DNA from 4 places in the Dickeya lacustris genome. Region 1 is predicted to be linked to each of the others. Evidence: predicted binding sites of a transcription regulator. Region 1 holds the regulator's gene; each other region holds the start of a gene.

The links. The regulator PurR, encoded in region 1, represses purine synthesis genes. The targets are predictions, from matches to a motif close to CANGCAAACGTTTGCNTG.
Region 2: a site for PurR is predicted at 2,096-2,113, ahead of purH (bifunctional phosphoribosylaminoimidazolecarboxamide formyltransferase/IMP cyclohydrolase). Genes of this name have one in related genera too.
Region 3: a site for PurR is predicted at 1,113-1,130, ahead of galS (HTH-type transcriptional regulator GalS). Genes of this name have one in related genera too.
Region 4: a site for PurR is predicted at 1,035-1,052, ahead of purL (phosphoribosylformylglycinamidine synthase). Genes of this name have one in related genera too.

Annotation. Positions count from the first base shown of each region.
Region 1 is NZ_CP114280.1:865,291-868,454, forward strand. It holds gene O1Q98_RS03910 (C40 family peptidase) at 1-271, shown strand, start outside; gene cydH (cytochrome bd-I oxidase subunit CydH) at 467-556, opposite strand; gene purR (HTH-type transcriptional repressor PurR) at 919-1,944, shown strand; partial or broken gene O1Q98_RS03925 (riboflavin synthase subunit alpha) at 2,207-2,858, opposite strand; partial or broken gene O1Q98_RS03930 (MATE family efflux transporter) at 3,134-3,164, shown strand, end outside.
Region 2 is NZ_CP114280.1:2,244,978-2,248,141, reverse strand. It holds gene purD (phosphoribosylamine--glycine ligase) at 1-323, opposite strand, end outside; gene purH (bifunctional phosphoribosylaminoimidazolecarboxamide formyltransferase/IMP cyclohydrolase) at 339-1,928, opposite strand; rRNA gene O1Q98_RS10190 (16S ribosomal RNA) at 2,549-3,164, shown strand, end outside.
Region 3 is NZ_CP114280.1:3,887,122-3,890,285, reverse strand. It holds gene purM (phosphoribosylformylglycinamidine cyclo-ligase) at 1-239, shown strand, start outside; gene purN (phosphoribosylglycinamide formyltransferase) at 239-880, shown strand; gene galS (HTH-type transcriptional regulator GalS) at 1,234-2,232, shown strand; gene mglB (galactose/glucose ABC transporter substrate-binding protein MglB) at 2,695-3,164, shown strand, end outside.
Region 4 is NZ_CP114280.1:1,492,721-1,495,884, reverse strand. It holds gene mltF (membrane-bound lytic murein transglycosylase MltF) at 1-870, opposite strand, end outside; gene purL (phosphoribosylformylglycinamidine synthase) at 1,144-3,164, shown strand, end outside.

The DNA of each region.
Region 1 (3,164 bases):
AATCCCGATTCCTCGCACCGCTAACGAGATGTTCCATCTGCGCGATGCCGCCCCTATCAAGAAAAATGAATTGGAGAGCGGGGATCTGGTATTTTTCAGAATTACCAACCGAGGTGCCGCCGATCACGTCGGCGTTTATCTTGGCAATGGCCGCTTTATTCAGTCGCCCCGCACCGGCTCTGATATAAAAATCAGCAAACTGAGTGAAGACTACTGGCAGGATCACTACGTCGGCGCACGCCGCGTGGTGACACCGAAGACAATTCGTTGATACAGCGATTAAAAATCACACCTTTAGCGCGGTAATACGGCTTGATGGCGGGTTACGGTTATGGCCCACGACGCTCGATGACTCTCATTTCATTCGCGCTCCATCCACTCTCGATGCACTTCTGTACAAGCCGTCTGCCGTTAGCGCACTGAGATTGCCCGGCCAGCAAGAACGCGTCAGCCGGACAATACGGCGTTAATTCAATACAGCATTCATGCTGAACACCACAATCACCGCCAGCGCAACGGCCGTTGTGAATAACGACATCTTCAAATTAGTATCCATAAACATGCTCCTGTATTTGACGAAACGGCGGGTTATCACATCACAATGAATATACACCGACGATAAATATAACCAGTTTTTCATTATATGAAACAGCGTTAAAAAAACCGCTTTCCTCATCACAGAGATAACACGAATTATTTCTTCCACTTTTGATCTAGATCGGCCAGAATTCGCAGTTTACTGTATGCACTGCGTTGGCCGCCTCCCGGCCTCCCCTCCGGCGACACTTCGGCATATCTCCACCTGAAATCGTGCCTTGCTATCTGGCTGGAGATGAATTCACGCAGGCAAACGATTAACAACATATTTACTGCTGTAACAGATGCGTTGCTGTTACAACTGTTCAGGAGTCACTTGAGATGGCAACGATTAAAGATGTGGCAAAGCGCGCAGGCGTTTCAACCACAACCGTATCACACGTGATCAATAAAACACGTTTCGTCGCCGAAGAAACCAAAGCTGCGGTGCGTGCAGCCATCAAGGAATTGCACTACTCACCAAGCGCGGTGGCGCGCAGCCTGAAAGTGAATCACACCAAGTCTATCGGGTTGCTGGCCACCTCAAGTGAAGCGCCCTATTTTGCTGAAATTATCGAAGCCGTCGAAAATAGCTGTTACGCCAGAGGCTACACCCTCATTCTGTGTAACTCCCACAATAATCTGGATAAACAGCGCGCTTATTTGTCCATGCTGGCGCAAAAGCGCGTTGATGGCTTATTAGTCATGTGTGCCGAATACCCACCCGCGCTGTTATCCATGCTGGCTGACTACCGCCATATCCCGATGGTCGTCATGGACTGGGGGGAAGCGCACAGCGATTTTACCGACACCATCATCGATAATGCCTTCACCGGCGGCTACATGGCTGGCCGTTACCTGATTGAACGGGGCCACCGTGATATTGGCGCAATCCCTGGCTCGCAGGAACGTAATACCGGCAGCGGTCGCTATCTGGGCTTTCTCAAGGCGTTGAAGGAAGCGGAAATTACGATACGCGAAGAATGGGTGGTGCAAGGCGATTTCGAACCGGAATCCGGCTATAAGGCCATGCACCAAATTCTGGCGCAAAAGCATCGCCCGACGGCGGTATTCTGTGGCGGCGATATCATGGCGATGGGCGCGATTTGTGCCGCAGATGAGCTGGGATTGCGGGTTCCGCAGGATATTTCGGTGATAGGGTATGACAATGTTCGCCACGCCCGTTATTTCACGCCGGCGCTCACCACTATCCATCAACCGAAAGAGCGTCTCGGACAAGCCGCATTCTCAATGTTGCTGGATCGCATTACCAGCAAACGTGAGGAAGCGCAGACCATTGAAGTCCACCCGACGCTCATTGAGCGTCGCTCTGTCGGCGATGGCCCCTTCCTCGACTATCGGCGCTAATACCGCGCCAGTCCCGGCTGGTCAGGAAAAACCATGACCAGCGCTGGCAGCCACACTCCGGTCATGGTTTTTGACGACAACAACCATCATCTGACGCTGCCAGATAGCTATGCCAACGGCTCGCCAACTGTCCTGACTGTGCATTTGTTCTGACTGTGCGTTGCGCGCGCTAACCGCTTGACAGCGCAAGAGCCCAGGTTTCTCACTGAGGCCTCAACCGGCGGCTCAGGCACATTCTTTGCCCTTTGCCGCCGGGTTAAGGTTATTCGTCTTGCGCTGCCTCTGCCTCTGCCTGCTGCCGGGCTTGTTGGGCCGCCATCACACGCTCAACGGAATCGACTATCGCTTGTGTTTGCGGGTCAATTTTCAATATTGATGCGATCGCCAAGCCGCTTTTTCCCCAGCGTGGTACGTTGCAGTGTTTCAGGGATCAAATGCACACAGAAACGACTGCGAGTGACTTCACCCACCGTCAGACTAATGCCGTCAATACCAATAAACCCTTTATGCAAAACATATTTCATCAGGCTGGTATCCGACAGGCGGAACCAAATCTGATGGTTATTTTCTGAGGTCAGGATCTTCACAACCTCTGCCGTACACATAATATGGCCGGACATGACATGCCCACCGATTTCATCGCCATATTTGGCCGCACGCTCAACATTCACGCTGTCGCCGACGTTAATCTCGCCCAGGTTAGTCAAGCGTAATGTCTCTTTGATTAAATCAAAGCTGACGCAATCGCCGTTAATCTCGGTTACGGTCAAACAACAGCCGTTATGCGCCACAGAAGCGCCCGGCTCAAGTCCAGGCAGCAGTTCAGCAGGCAGTTGGATGACGTGAGTGCGAAAATTGGGTTTTTCATCAACAGACACGACTGTCGCCGTGCCTTGAACAATACCGGTAAACATGATGGTGTTCTGCTCTCCTGAATCGGGTCATAAAACGCGATGGATGCAACCTTGGCGCTTATCCGATGATCGGAATAACGCCTGAAAACGCATTCATCGAATGCACGGCAGTGTGCACCAGATTGACAGGAAAACCAAACGGAACAGACGGCATAGCACAGGCATTGGTTTAACACCGTTAAATCGTTACAATGCATTATCTTTTTTTACGAAATAAAGGATGATTGTCTTTCTCGTGCCGAGATCCCTCTCAATCCTGTTCTAGGAAGGTTGTTGTGCAGAAGTATTTAGCAGAAGCGCGTCATT
Region 2 (3,164 bases), 1.4 Mb from region 1:
GTAAAGGCTTTGGAGCCTTCCAACTGTGCTGCTGCCTGGGTCGGGCCAAAAATGTTCAGACCGGCGGCGCGGAACGCATCCACCACGCCAATGACCAGTGGCGCTTCCGGGCCGACAATCGTCAGGCCAATATCCTGCTGACGGGCAAATTCAAGCAGCGCCGGAATGTCCGTCGCCGCGATGTTCACATTCTCCAGCGCAGGCTCCAGCGCGGTGCCTGCGTTGCCCGGCGCGACATAGACTTTATCCGCCAACGGAGACTGGGCAGCTTTCCAGGCCAGCGCATGCTCGCGGCCACCATTACCAATAATTAAGATGTTCATCGTCGTGACCTCGGATTAGTGGCGGAAGTGGCGCATATCGGTAAACAGCATCGCAATACCGTGCTCGTTGGCCGCAGCAATCACCTCATCATCGCGAATCGAACCGCCCGGTTGGATAACACAGGTGATGCCAACGGCGGCAGCGGCGTCGATACCATCGCGGAACGGGAAGAATGCGTCGGATGCCATGACGGAGCCTTGCACCTCAAGCCCTTCATCACCGGCTTTAATGCCCGCAATTTTAGCGGAGTACACCCGGCTCATCTGACCGGCGCCGATGCCGATAGTCATGTTGTCGCGGGCATACACAATCGCGTTGGATTTAACGAACTTCGCCACTTTCCAGCAGAACAGCGCATCGCGCAGCTCGGCTTCGCTTGGCTGGCGCTCGGTGACGACGCGCAGTTGCGCGCTTTCCACCATACCCAAATCGCGGTCTTGCACCAGCAATCCACCGTTAACGCGTTTGAAGTCCAGCCCGGCAACACGCTGCTGCCAGGTGCCGCACGTCAATACCCGTACATTTTGTTTGGCGGCGGTGACGCTTAATGCGGCTTCACTGGCGGAAGGCGCGATAATCACCTCGACAAACTGACGGCTGATGATGGCTTGCGCCGTGGCTTCGTCCAGTTCGCGGTTAAAGGCGATAATGCCGCCGAAAGCGGAAGTCGGGTCGGTTTTATAGGCGCGCTCGTAGGCGTCGAGAATCGACTCACCGATGGCAACACCGCAAGGGTTGGCGTGCTTCACAATCACACAGGCCGGTTCAGCAAACTCTTTCACACACTCAAGGGCCGCGTCGGTATCGGCGATGTTGTTGTAAGAGAGCGCCTTGCCTTGTAACTGCTGTGCAGTCGCAACAGAGGCTTCTGCAATTTGTTCTTCTATATAGAAGGCGGCCTGCTGATGGCTGTTCTCACCATAACGCATGTCCTGCTTTTTAATGAGATTCAGGTTCAGCGTGCGTGGGAAACGGCCAGAAGGCTCCGTGGTATCGCCATGGTAAGCCGGGACTTTGCTGCCAAAGTAGTTCGCTATCATGCTGTCGTAGGCAGCGGTATGCTCAAATGCTTTGATAGCCAGATTGAAGCGGGTGGGATAAGTCAGAGCGTTTTCGTTAGCATCCATCTCGGCAACGATAGCATGGTAGTCACTGCTCTTGACGACGATAGCCACATCGTTGTGGTTTTTCGCCGCCGAGCGCACCATGGTCGGCCCGCCGATATCAATATTTTCAACGGCGTCTTCTAAGGAGCAATCGGCTTTAGCGACTGTCTGGGCAAACGGATAGAGGTTGACCACCACCATATCAATAGGCTGAATCGCGTGTTGCGCCATGATGGCATCGTCCTGGCCGCGACGCCCCAGAATACCGCCATGTACTTTGGGATGCAGTGTTTTCACACGTCCGTCCATCATTTCAGGAAAGCCGGTGTAATCTGAGACTTCCGTTACTGGCAAACCCGCATTGGCCAGCAGCCGAGCCGTGCCGCCGGTAGACAGCAGTTCGACGCCACGCTGCGACAGCGCCTGAGCGAATTCAACGATACCGGCTTTGTCAGACACGCTGAGTAAAGCACGACGGATAGGACGACGTTGTTGCATGATGGTTTAATCCCCTGACTTAGGTTCTTACTTTTAAGAGCGTTAGCTGAATATTCAGTCGATGGCGGTGGTTATCGCTTAAAGATGGTGGCGCAATCGGGCTGGTATTCAGCTAACACACTTATTAATTCCCACGAATAGGTGTGAAATGTGCTGGTGCGAATTGTAGCGAAAACGTTTGCGTGATGCTCGCCAATTTTCAAGAAATCCCTTCTTTGTGGATAACTCTGTGCAAAATAAGGTATAAGCGGCACTTTTGCTGTGGAATGCAGCGAACGCGCGATTTTATGCAAAATACCGGTTGCGGCCTGATAAGAAGTCCCTATAATGCGAACCCACTGACACGGCAACAGCGGCAACGCAGCGCGGTGTCAGCGAAGAGAAAACGAAAAAAAAGCGTTGACTCTTCATGAGGAAAGCGTAGTATACGCCACCTCGCGACAGCAGGCTCAGGCCGGTCGCACTGCTCTTTAACAATTAATCAGACAATCTGTGTGGGCACTCGCAGGACACTTCGCAAAAACTTTTGTGAAAGTCTTGAAGAGTGACAACAGTTAATTCATTACGAATAAACAGTAAATTCTTTGAGCACGTTTTCTTCGGAAAACACAATCAAACTTAAATTGAAGAGTTTGATCATGGCTCGCAGATTGAACGCTGGCGGCAGGCCTAACACATGCAAGTCGAGCGGTAGCACAAAGGAGCTTGCTCCTTGGGTGACGAGCGGCGGACGGGTGAGTAATGTCTGGGAAACTGCCTGATGGAGGGGGATAACTACTGGAAACGGTAGCTAATACCGCATAACGTCTTCGGACCAAAGAGGGGGACCTTCGGGCCTCTTGCCATCAGATGTGCCCAGATGGGATTAGCTAGTAGGTGAGGTAATGGCTCACCTAGGCGACTATCCCTAGCTGGTCTGAGAGGTTGACCAGCCACACTGGAACTGAGACACGGTCCAGACTCCTACGGGAGGCAGCAGTGGGAATATTGCACAATGGGCGCAAGCCTGATGCAGCCATGCCGCGTGTGTGAAGAAGGCCTTCGGGTTGTAAAGCACTTTCAGCGGGGAGGAAGGCGATAAGGCTAATAACCTTGTCGATTGACGTTACCCGCAGAAGAAGCACCGGCTAACTCCGTGCCAGCAGCCGCGGTAATACGGAGGGTGCAAGCGTTAATCGGAATGACTGGGCGTAAAGCGCACGCAGGCGGTCTGTTAAGTTGGATGTGAAATCCCCG
Region 3 (3,164 bases), 1.3 Mb from region 1:
CGACGATTAATGAATCCAGTTGGCAGTGGCCGTCTGTGTTCCAATGGTTGCAGCAAACCTGCAACGTTAGCCGCCACGAAATGTACCGCACCTTTAACTGCGGCGTAGGCATGATAATCGCACTGCCTGCCGAACAGGCCGAGAACGCTATCGCTCACCTTACCAGCAACGGTGAAACCGCCTGGAACATCGGTGTCATTACCCGCACTGATGGCGGAGAAACCGTGGTCATCCAGTGATGAAAAACATCGTTGTCCTGATTTCAGGCCAGGGAAGTAACTTGCAGGCGTTAATTGACGCCTGCGAGCAAGGCCGTATCGCCGGGAAAATTACGGCGGTCTTGAGCAATAATTCGGATGCATTGGGTTTACAGCGAGCGCGTGATGCCGGTATAGCAACGCATGCGCTACAGGCGAGCGATTACCCCAGCCGCGCCGACTTTGATGACGCGCTGGCGACAGAAATCGAGAAATACCAGCCCGATGTGGTGGTGCTGGCTGGCTATATGCGGATCCTGAGCGCCGGATTTGTCGCCCGTTTTCTGGGGCGGATGCTCAACATCCACCCCTCGCTGCTGCCGAAATACCCAGGCCTTCACACCCACCGCAAAGCGCTGGAAAATGGCGATAGCGAGCACGGCACGTCCGTCCACTTCGTGACGGAGGAGCTTGACGGCGGCCCGGTCATTTTACAGGCCAAAGTGCCGGTTTTCCCCGGCGATAGCGAGCAGGATGTGCAAGAACGGGTGCAAACGCAGGAACACAGCATCTACCCGCTGGTCGTCGGTTGGTTTCTGGCCGGGCGTCTGGCGCTGCGCGATAATACGGCCTGGCTTGATGAGCACCCCCTTCCGGCCAGCGGCTACGCGGCTGAAGAGTAGTGGCTGAAAAGCGGAGGTTAGTGGCTAAACAGTAATAGCGCCCCGGCTGTTTTTATGCCTGACGCCCTGAGACGATTCTCAAGGCGTCATCTCACTCGCAACATTCTCCAGGCAATATCCCTCAACGTGTCGCTTTTCATCGAGAGCGTAATTCTTCCTCGGGAGCACCGTTTTTCCTCAAAAACATCGTTTTTCATCGAGAATGACCTTCGTCACAAAGGTTACAGAATTGTATGTAACCGTTTTCATGGTTGTGACCTGACTCACGCAGTCTCTTCATCCCCCCTGACAAAATAGTCATGCGCTCCTCCCGGGTCGCCTTTGTGAACTCTCTTCCTTTGTGGTGAGTATTGATGATTACCATCCGTGATGTCGCACGTCAGGCGGGCGTTTCAATCGCTACCGTATCCCGTGTGTTGAATAACAGCAGTACCGTCACTCAGCAAACACGGGAACGGGTGATGCAAATGGTCGAACAGCTGGGGTATCGCCCCAATGCTAACGCACAGGCGTTAGCCACGCAGGTGAGCGATACCATCGGCGTGGTCGTGATGGACGTATCCGACCCGTTCTTTGGCGCCATGGTCAAAGCCGTGGATACCGTTGCGCAGCGGCTGCAAAAACATGTCCTGATCAACAACTCCTATCATCAGGAAGAAAAAGAGCGCCATGCCATTGAAGTGTTAATTCGCCAGCGTTGCAATGCACTGATTGTGCACGCAAAAGCGCTGTCAGATGATGAGCTGGCCAAATTTATGGAACAAGTACCGGGCATGGTGCTGATTAATCGACTGTTGCCCGGCTACCCGCATCGCTGTGTCAGTCTGGATAACGTTAGCGGCGCAATGATGGCCACGCGCATGCTGTTACAGCAAGGACACACGCGCATTGGTTATCTTCGCTCCAGCCATCCGATTGAAGATGTGGCGGAACGCTACATCGGCTGGCAGCAGGCGCTACAGGAGCAAGGCATCGTCCCGCCGGAGGAGTGGGTAGCGAATGGTGAACCGGATTTACAAGGCGGCGAAGCGGCAATGGTTGAGCTGTTAGGGCGCAATCAGCAATTAAGCGCGGTATTTGCCTACAATGATGGTATGGCGGCAGGCGCGCTGATGGCGCTCAAAGACAACGGTATTTTAGTGCCCGCGCACTTCTCGGTGGTCGGTTTTGATGATATTCCCATCTCGCGCTATACCGACCCGAGGTTAACGACTATAAGATACCCTATTGTTTCTATGGCAAAAATTGCAACCGAACTGGCGCTAAAAGGGGCGGCGGGATTACTCGACCCAGGTGCCCGTCACTGCTTCATGCCAACCCTGGTACGCCGACATTCTGTTGCGGCGCGTTAATGGTAGCCAAAATGTGCAGACGGTCACTAATTCACCCAAATCATTTATGTAACCGTTTTCAATCTGTGAGTAAATTCACAGTTAATTAACATTGCGCTCTCTATCATGTAAGCGTAGTGCAAAGGCCGGGCTCTGTGTAACGTCGTTACACGCAAGTTTCACCCTCAGCCTGTAAAACAGTGAATCGTTGAAACAGACCATTAACCTGCAAACGTTGCTGTGCCCTGTTTCAAATTGACTGTTCAGCACAACTATTTTTCAGGATGCAGCACCCGGTAGCATCGGCAGATAGCCGGGCACACCGATAAACAGGGAAGTCAGGCTTTAAGCGGGCCACGCCTGCAAATCTCGTCAGTTTGGCATGATGGCCGCACTGACGCTTACTAACTGACTGCCGCATAACGTTTTAACCTACGTTGCGCGGCCGGACTGAGAACTACCCTGCACAAACCCGGAGATATCATGAATAAGAAGGTTTTCACTCTCACCGCCTTGGTTGCCAGCATGATGTTCGGAGCTACCGCCCACGCTGCGGATACCCGCATTGGTGTGACGATTTACAAGTACGACGACAACTTTATGTCGATGGTACGCAAAGACATTGAAAAAGAAGCCAAGGCTCTGGGCGGCGTTGAGTTGCTGCTAAACGACTCCCAGAATGACCAGTCCAAACAGAACGATCAGGTAGATGTTCTGCTGGCTAAAGGCGTGAAAGCTCTGGCTATCAACCTGGTAGACCCGGCAGCGGCCGCTATCGTTATTCAGAAAGCTAAAGCGGCTGATGTACCGGTGGTGTTCTTTAACAAAGAACCGAATGCCAAGGTGCTGGCGAGCTATGACAAAGCCTACTACGTTGGTACTGACTCTAAAGAGTCCGGCATTATTCAGGGTAAATTGATTGCGAAACACTGGAAAGCCACCCCGGCATGGGA
Region 4 (3,164 bases), 630 kb from region 1:
AAAAACCGGCAGAGTGTTATCTATCGCACTTAAAAACACTGTGGTGTCCACATAATCAAAGCCGCCGACATGACCAAGGTATTTCTCTTCCAGCCTCGCCAGCGATCCGTCTTCGGCAGACTGGCTGAAAAAATCCAGCAACGCGGCGGTAACGCTATCATCGCGCCCCTGGCGGAGATACCAGGTAACGGGCTCTTCGTCACTGAGATCAAACGCAACGGCCAATTGCGGGTGGATACGTTGCATCAGGCCAATCGTAATGGAGTCTGCGATGGTGTAATCCAGTTTTCCTTCTGCGACCTGTTTGAGCAATTCCTGCTCTGACCGATCGGTGGTCAGTTCCCAATTCAATTGAGGATATTGCTGCGTTTTTAAATCGCGCAAGGTGGTGGCGTGGGCGGAGCCGGACAGTATCGTTAAGCTACCTTGAAGCTTATCCAAAGAGCCGGGGCGCGGCGTCCCCATGCGATAGACCAACTGCTGAGAGACTGAATAGTACGCCGGCCCCGCGCGAAAACGGCTTAACCGTTCACGGTTGTAAATCAGGCCTGCGGCCAGTAAATCAGCTTCGTCACGTGCCAGATCGTTAAACAGGTCATCGACATTTTGCCGCACCGATACCACCAGCTTTACGCCGAGGTAATCGGCGAAACGTTTGGCCAGTTCATAATCGAGTCCGGTGGGGGAGCCTTCGTTGCGGGTATAGGTCAACGGAGATATCACGGTGCTGATTCGTAGTTCACCGCGAGAAAGAATCTGCTTTAGCTGATCGTCTGAATGGCTGCGCCAGGGAATGTTTGGCCACAGCGCCAGCGTTAACAGCAAAGCGATAACCCCGATGAAAAAATAATTTATCGTTAAACGCTTCAATGAGTTGTCTCTCGGCGGCCTGTTGGCCTGTCTGTCTGTTTCGGCAGTTTTTTATGCGTTCTTTCCCAGAGCCGAGGCATTTTGCTTAACAAACCGCCAGTGTGCAACTGTTATTGGTTTGGCTACTGTTTAAGCGCACGTTTTCCGCAAAGTTTAACTATCGCTACGCAAACGGTTTCGTCACGCTTGACTATTCTCTATAATAGCGCGCGTTTCCCCCCTGTAGCGCCCTGACGCACTGTCTCCGGTGCCTCGAAGACGAGAGAAATTTAGATGATGGAAATCTTGCGTGGTTCACCCGCCCTATCGGCTTTTCGTATCAATAAACTGTTGACCCGGTGTAAGGAATACCATCTGCCCGTCAGCGACATTTACGCCGAATACGTCCATTTTGCCGATGTGAACGCTCCGCTAAACCATGAAGAACAATCACGGCTGAGTCGCTTGCTAAAATATGGCCCGTCGTTGGCAGAGCATGAACCCGGCGGTCGCCTGATTCTGGTTACTCCACGTCCCGGCACCATTTCTCCCTGGTCTTCAAAAGCCACGGATATCGCACATAATTGCGGTTTGCAGAAAATCCGCCGTTTGGAGCGTGGGCTGGCGTTTTATATCCATGCGCCGACCCTAAGCGATGTGCAGTGGCGAGATGTAGCCGCGCTATTGCATGATCGCATGATGGAATGTGTGTTTGATGACATGCAGCAGGCAAATCTGCTGTTCTCCCAACATCAGCCGGCACCGCTTAAACGCGTCGAAATTTTGCTTGAAGGCCGCACCGCGCTGGAAGCGGCGAATCTACGTCTGGGGCTGGCGCTGGCAGAGGATGAAATCGATTATCTGCTGGAAGCATTTACGACATTAGGGCGTAACCCGACGGATATCGAACTCTATATGTTTGCTCAGGCAAACTCGGAGCATTGCCGCCACAAGATTTTTAACGCGGATTGGATTATTAACGGTGAAAAACAGCCCAAATCACTGTTTAAAATGATCAAAAATACGTTCGAGCACACGCCGGAGCATGTGTTGTCTGCCTATAAAGATAACGCAGCGGTGATGGAAGGATCGGCCGTTGGCCGCTTCTTCGCCAACCCTCAGGGTGTGTATGAATATCATCAGGAAGATGCGCATATTCTGATGAAAGTGGAAACGCATAACCACCCAACGGCAATTTCACCGTGGCCGGGCGCGGCAACGGGCTCAGGCGGTGAGATTCGTGATGAAGGCGCGACCGGGCGCGGGGCGAAACCTAAAGCCGGGTTGGTCGGTTTCTCGGTGTCTAACCTGCGTATTCCCGATTTTATTCAACCCTGGGAGCAGGATTTTGGGAAGCCGGATCGCATTGTGAGCGCGCTGGATATCATGATGGATGGGCCGCTTGGCGGCGCGGCATTTAATAACGAATTCGGCCGCCCGGCGTTGACCGGGTACTTCCGCACCTATGAAGAAGTGGTCGATAGCCATAACGGTGTAGAAGTGCGCGGTTATCACAAGCCGATTATGCTGGCTGGCGGTATCGGTAATATTCGCAGTGAACATGTGCAGAAAGGTGAAATTAGCATCGGTGCCAAGCTGATTGTGCTGGGCGGCCCGGCGATGAATATTGGTCTCGGTGGTGGGGCGGCGTCATCGATGGCGTCCGGTCAGTCTGATGCGGATCTGGATTTTGCCTCCGTACAGCGTGACAACCCGGAAATGGAGCGCCGTTGCCAGGAAGTTATCGATCGCTGCTGGCAGTTAGGCGAGCAGAACCCCATTCTGTTTATTCATGATGTGGGCGCAGGCGGGCTGTCTAATGCGATGCCGGAACTGGTGAGCGATGGTGGTCGCGGTGGCCGCTTTGAACTGCGTGATATCCTCAATGATGAGCCGGGTATGAGCCCGCTGGAAGTGTGGTGCAATGAGTCGCAGGAGCGCTACGTACTGGCGGTTGCGCCGGAGCAACTCTCTCTATTTGATGCTATCTGTCGCCGCGAGCGCGCACCTTATGCGGTGATTGGCGAGGCCACGGAAGAGCAGCATCTCACGCTTAACGACCGTCACTTTAACAACAAACCTATCGACCTGCCGCTCGATGTCCTGTTGGGTAAAACGCCTAAAATGCTGCGCGATGTCGAGCGCAAAGACGTAGTGGGCACACCACTTAATCGTGACGGGATCTATCTGGCAGAGGCCGTTGAGCGCGTTCTGCACTTACCGGTTGTTGCGGAAAAAACCTTCCTGATTACTATTGGCGACCGTTCTGTTACCGGTATGGTGGCCCGCGATCAAATGGTCGGCCCTTGGCAGGT